One region of the Lysinibacillus sp. RU7 genome, then DNA from elsewhere that is predicted to be linked to it. Evidence: riboswitches for the same ligand, from Rfam matches in the RefSeq annotation. Region 1 holds a riboswitch; the other holds the start of a gene.
The links. Region 1 has a riboswitch for cobalamin ahead of AC3II9_RS02575 (ABC transporter substrate-binding protein). Riboswitches for the same ligand answer to the same signal wherever they lie in the genome.
Positions count from the first base shown of each region.

Region 1 (3,427 bases):
ACTCTTTATGTAACGTAATGGATTTTGCCGGCTACAATGTTTCACGTGAATACTATATTAACGATGCAGGGAATCAAATTAACAACTTAGCATACTCGTTAGAAGCACGTTACAAGCAGGCTTTAGGCATGGATGCTGAAATGCCAGAAGACGGCTACCATGGTCCAGATATTATTGAAATTGCAGGTCAGTTAAAAGAAGAGTTTGGTGCAGACATTTTAGAAAAATCAGATGAAGAGCGTTTCAAATTTTTCCGTGAGCATGGACTGCGCCTAGAGTTAGCGAAATTGCAAAAAGACTTAGCGAATTTCCGTGTTGAATTTGATGTATGGTATTCAGAAACATCTTTATACAACAATGGCAAAATCGATGTAGCATTAGATAAATTAAAAGCAAATGGTCACGTATTTGAAGAGGAAGGTGCCACTTGGTTCCGTTCGACAACATTTGGTGACGACAAAGACCGTGTATTAATCAAAAACGATGGCTCTTACACATACTTAACGCCGGATATCGCCTACCACGAAGATAAATTACAACGTGGTTTCGATAAGCTGATTAATATTTGGGGCGCTGATCACCACGGATATATTCCGCGTATGAAAGCAGCAATCGAGGCGCTTGGCTATAATCGCGGGACATTAGAAGTAGAAATTATCCAAATGGTACAGTTATACAAAAACGGCGAGAAATTTAAAATGTCGAAGCGTACAGGTAATGCGGTCACAATGCGTGAATTAGTAGAAGAAGTAGGCTTAGATGCCGTTCGTTACTTCTTCGTGAAAACAGCAGGCGACTCGCATATGGATTTCGACCTAGATTTAGCGGTATCACAATCAAATGAAAACCCAGTGTACTATGCACAATATGCACATGCACGTATTGCATCAATTTTACGTGCAGCAGGTGAGCAAGGCTATGCAGCTTCACTTGATAACCTTGGCCTACTAACAGCAGAAAAAGAAGAAGAGGTACTGAAAAAAGTAGGAGCATTCCCGCAAGTCGTGGCAGATGCAGCGAAACACCGCACACCACACCGTATTGCTAACTACATTCAAGACCTAGCGGCAACGTTCCACAGCTTCTATAATGCTGAAAAAGTGATTAACCAAGACAATAAAGAGTTAACAGAAGCACGTTTAGCGTTAATCACAGCCGTTAAAACAACATTAGCGAACTCTCTACGTTTAATCGGCGTATCAGCTCCTGAAAAGATGTAATCAATAATAAGCGAACGCAATCTTTCATCGTTCTGTAGCGAAAGGCATAGCCGACAGCTACAAACGCTCTAAAACTAATTGGCGTAAGTGCACCTGAAAAAATGTAATCATCGTAAGCCATCCTTTATGGGTGGCTTTCATTAATTTCTACGACGTATTTGGGGATTGTATAAGCAACACTAGAGTTTTCAGAAAATTATTCTTTTCAAAACGGAGATTTCAGCTATAATAGAAATGTTAGACAATTTGATAAGTAGTAAAGGTTCTTTGCCGTGTGCAAAGATAATAGGGAAGTCGGTGTAAGTCCGACGCGGTCCCGCCACTGTAACTGCTAGCTTGCTTATAAAAAACCACTGATTCATTCGGGAAGGGATAAGCCAGCGTTCGATGCATAAGCCAGGAGACCTGCCTTTATGAACACCAAGATAACCTACGAGGATAGGAAGGTGGCTTTTAAGTATAGATGTTATACGTAATGTTAGCCTTTTCCAAAGTCTCTCGTACTAGAGAGGCTTTTTTTATTTACAAATTTATCTATCTTTACAAACGTGCCACCATCTTAGGTTAATTGGATGAAAGGGATATCTTTCGGATAATAGGAGGAACAACAAATGAAGAAGTTTTGGCAGTTAGCCGCATCAGCAACACTTGCATTAACTATGCTTGTAGCATGTGGAACAGAAAAGGAAACAGAAACACAACAAAAGGAAGGTGCTGTCGTTGTAGAAGAAAATAATGAGACAGTCTTTCCAGTAACAGCTGTAGATGCACTTGGTAATGAAATTACATTAGAAGAAGCACCAGATCGTATCGTGTCGTTAACACCATCCAATACAGAGATTTTATTTGGTCTTGGCCTTGATGAAGAAATTGTTGGTGTGAATGACAATGATAATTATCCCGCGCAAGTAGAGGATAAGACACGTGTAGGTGGTATTGAATATAATGTCGAAACAATTGTTTCATTACAGCCGGATATTGTCTTTGCACATGAATCGAGCATGTTTTCACTTGAAAGTGCGATTGCACAATTAGAGGCATCAGGTATTACTGTATTCGTTGTTGACAATGCAGAAACCTTTGAAGAAACATATGACACGATTGAAGTGGTAGGCACATTAACAGGAAAAGAGGATGAGGCGGAAGAAGTCATCTCATCTATTAAAACAAAACTAGCAGATATTGAAGCGAAATTAGAAGGAGTTGAACCAAAAACAGCCTTTATGGTTGTTGGAGGAGCACCTAATATTTATGTTGTTGGGCAAAATACATTTATGAATGAAATGCTGAAGTTTATTCATGTTGAAAACGCCGTAAAAGAAGAGGGCTGGCCAATGTATAGCCCTGAACAATTCCTTGCAGCAAATCCAGATTCCATCATTTTCACTTATGAGGGGGATGATGAAACAATTAAAAATACCCCAGCCTTTGCGAACATGACAGCGGTAAAAAATAATGCATTAACAGTCGTAGATGGCAATACAACAAGTCGTCAAGGTCCACGTATTGCAGATGGTGTTGAATCGATCGCAAAAGCAATTTATCCAGAGGTCTTTAATGACTAAAAAATACATAGCGGCTTATGTACTTTCTATCGCTATTTTACTAGTGAGTATATGGTGTGGGATATCGATTGGTTCGGTATCTGTTCCACTTTCTACATTGTGGGATGTGGAAGCCAATCCAACCGCTTATAGTATTTTATGGCATATTCGAATGCCGCGCGTCATACTAGCTGCATTAGTCGGCGCCTCACTGGCAATTGCCGGTGCGGCGTTTCAAGGCTTGCTCAAAAATCCGCTTGCTGATCCATATACACTTGGGATTTCATCTGGTGCATCAGTAGGTGCTGTTTTTACATTGTTCTTTAGTGTCTCCATTCCGGTATTTGGCCTGTTTACATTGCCTGTTTTTAGTATGGCAGGCGCTTTAGTGACACTTTTAATTGTTCTAGGCTTTGCACGAGTAGTAGACCGAACAATGAAAATGGAGACATTAATTTTAACAGGGATTATATTTAGTTCGTTTTTAGGCTCCTGTATTTCGCTCATGATTGCACTTACGGGCGAAGAGCTTCGTTCGATTATGGGTTGGCTGTTAGGGAGTGTGTCCATGCGCGGCTGGCCATATGTCAAAATGATTTTACCGTTTGTCATCATAGGCACCATTATTCTTTGGTTTAATCGCCGCGAGTTAAATGCGATGAT
Region 1 covers NZ_JBYQFK010000002.1:212,070-215,496, reverse strand. Annotated here, with positions in the region: gene argS (arginine--tRNA ligase) at 1-1,220, shown strand, start outside; cobalamin riboswitch at 1,464-1,647, shown strand; gene AC3II9_RS02575 (ABC transporter substrate-binding protein) at 1,832-2,785, shown strand; gene AC3II9_RS02570 (FecCD family ABC transporter permease) at 2,778-3,427, shown strand, end outside.

Region 2 (3,427 bases), on a different contig from region 1:
ACACAATGCCGATATCATCAAAAACAGCGCGGTAGCAAGCCATTCCACATCCATTAAAGCCAACATGCAATTCCTTCGGTAGCTTCATCCCACCAAGCGTCTGCGCAATTTCCTCTGCATATGGAATGGACTCTGCTTTTTCCCCATAGCAAAAATCACACGCCTTTACATTGAGCACATCGCCAATCGGTAAAACAAGTAAACCTGCCTCACGTAAACGAGCAACGAGCTCATTTGGCTGCTCAGTTGGCACTTTCACCAGCATGCGATGCTCCGGTGTATATTCAAGCGTCCCTTGTTCGCCAACAATTTCTGCTAACAGCATCATTTGCTGTGGTGTTAGCATTTTATTCGCTACACCTGGACTAACAGCAAATTCAAAAATTGACTCTACTTTTTGTTGCACTAATACAGATGGTTCACCACCGGCAAGCTTTAGTGCCATCTGTGCCATTTCCAATGTACTTTTTTTAGGCTTTTCTGGAGCAGGCACCGTTATTTTTTCAAAACCCGTTTGTGCTTCACCTGTTTGCTGATCTAGCGCCCACGGTTCATTTTCTTTTCGTAAACGCTGATGTGGTTTCAACGGTTGTACATCTTCACCTAATGTATATTTACGCTGGTAACCACGTGGCGTAATAATTTTATTATCGTAGAAGAATGTCGATGAATTGCCGACTACTACTGTTGTAAGCATGCCGATATCATGCTCTAGCATTTCAGCAAGCGTTGTTAGCACAATATTCTGACTTTCACGGTAAGCACTTTTCACTAAGCCTACTGGTGTTGCAGGTGAACGATATTTTAATAAAATCCGTTGTGCCTCGACAATTTGTCTTGTACGACGTCCGCTTTTTGGATTGTAAAAGGCAACGACAAAATCAGCCATTGCTGCTGCTTCAATACGTTTTTCAATGACTGTCCATGGTGTTAAGTGGTCACTTAAGCTAATCGTACAGGCATCGTGCATAACCGGGGCACCAAGCAAGCTTGCACACGAGTTAATCGCTGAAATGCCAGGGACCACTTCTACTGCTATGCCGTCTTTTTCTGTCCAGCCAAGCTCGATGAGTACCTCATATACAAGTCCAGCCATGCCGTATACACCAGCATCTCCACTTGAAATAACTGATACAATATGACCTGCCTCTGCTTGTCGCACCGCCTCCTGTGCACGTGAAACCTCTTCTGTCATACCTGTACTTACGATGGATTTCGCGGTTACTAAATGCTCAATCAGTTCTACATATGTTTTATAGCCAATAATATAATCACTCTGTTTTAATGCATCCACTGCACGTTTTGTAATATGCTCATAATCGCCAGGACCAAAGCCAACGACGAATATTTTCCCTTTCTTCAACATGTCCCCTCCAATAAAAAAGCCTATCTCACCTATGCCTCTCTCAGCGAAAAGTGAGTTTTGCATCATAAAGCAGGTAGCCCAGTTTGACAGATGAATACTTTATGATGCTGCTTTTATCTAATTTTAATTTTCTTATGCAGATGTCCATAAAGCTGATCCTGTCCTATCTGCTAAAAAAGGTGGTGTATGAGAACACCACGCTTTTTACTGACTCATTAACATATCGGCATTATGCGATGAGCTGCTTCTGTCAAACGGAGGAAGATACAATAAAAATGCGTCTAGCTAGGCATTGTCCACATGTCATAAGTGTGACGCTATTTTTATTCAAAATAAAAAAGCTACCTTACAATGAGGTAGCTTGAAATGGAAACGTCAAAAAAGAACCCGCCTCCATTTCCTATCCCCCGAAGAAATGTACAGTCGTCTAGGTAGGCAGGTCTCCTGGCTTCGCTTCATCCTTTGACGTTCCTTCCCATACAAGCGTACAGTGGATTTTTCGTCATCGTCAGCGTTTACAGTTGCGGGGACAGCGACGGATTTACACCGTTCTTCCCTTTTAAACTACATATAGTAGTACCTTAGCTAGAACTAATACAATATATTGTTTTATCTTAACAGATTTTAGTATAGCATGTCTTTAAATTTTCTGTAAAGTTATTTTTTCCAAATACCACTCTTCCTCATCTAAATACAAAGAAATAAAGTCCCCACCTGAAAGCATTCCCTTTTGCCATAATGTCGCCAGTGAACGCTTTTCGATTGCCCATTGTAAACAGGCAATGGCTACACCGTGGGAAACAACCGCAATCTGTTGCTGTGGGATTTCTTTGATGGTTTGTAAAAAGGCGAGTAGCCGATTTGCCACTTGCTCAAACGATTCTTGTGAGTCTGCAACAAATTTTTCAGGTGCTTCGCTGTAGTACTGATAATTTACTTGTTGCTTAAGATGTTCGATTGGTTGTCCTTGCCAATCCCCCAAATAAATTTCACGAAGACGTGCATCTGTATGAATCTCCATATTCGGAAACATCCATTTAGCAGTTGAAATAGCACGTTTTAAGTCACTTGCATAGACGATATCAGGTTGCCAGTCCACATCTAGTGCTTGTTGTTTGCCATATTTCGTTAAAGGCGAATCAAGCCAACCTTGTAATACCCCTTGCTTATTCCACTCTGTTTCACCATGGCGATAAATTCTAATTGTTTTGCACATAATCAGTAAATACTTGCATAAACGATTTCATTTTTTCAGGCTCCTTCATCGCGAGACGGAACCACTGTCCGTCTAGACCTACATAATTCTTCGTATGACGAAGGACAATTCCCGCTGACAAAAGCGTTTTAAAAAAATGGTCTGGGTTGTATGGCTCCGGCAATTGAAACAACAAAAAATTGGCCGTGCTATTCGATACTTCGCATGCATAATCTTTCAAAAAGTTTGTCATTTCTTCCCGCATTTGTGCACTACTTTTTCTCGCTTGTGCCACATACTGGTCCTCCTCTAAGCAAAGGCAACCTACCTGATTCGCTACTCCACTCACATTCCAATGGGGAAAAAAGCCTGCAAGCATCGGCGCTTTTTGACTAACTATATAACCAAGCCGAATCCCTGCTAGTGCATACATTTTCGTCATAGAGCGCAACACAATTAAATTCTCATACTTTTCAACAAGTGGAATGACGCTTTCTACTTCATCTGTCCAATCCATAAAAGCCTCGTCAACAACTAACATACAATTTACTTTTCGCCCATGTTCAAGTAACTGTTGAATTTGTAATTTTGTTGTCAGTGCACCTGTTGGATTATTTGGATTACATAAGTACACTGCATCAAGCGTATGCATCGCTTCCTTCACTTGCTCTATTGAAAATCTATATGTACAAATATCCTCTACCACAATCGACTGAACCGATACTTGCTCTTGCAGTAAAGTCCGTCTATATTCAGAAAAGGACGGCTCAATTACTCCTACTGTTCCTCCGTTAAAATAACGAGCTAACACCATTAAACATTCTGCTGCCCCATTGCCAACAATGATGTGCTCAGGCTTGACGTCA
Region 2 covers NZ_JBYQFK010000005.1:84,910-88,336, forward strand. Annotated here, with positions in the region: gene cobJ (precorrin-3B C(17)-methyltransferase) at 1-1,366, opposite strand, end outside; cobalamin riboswitch at 1,785-1,965, opposite strand; gene AC3II9_RS05330 (histidine phosphatase family protein) at 2,007-2,582, opposite strand; gene AC3II9_RS05335 (pyridoxal phosphate-dependent aminotransferase) at 2,566-3,427, opposite strand, start outside.
Region 2: another riboswitch for cobalamin. It lies ahead of cobJ (precorrin-3B C(17)-methyltransferase); the one in region 1 lies ahead of AC3II9_RS02575 (ABC transporter substrate-binding protein).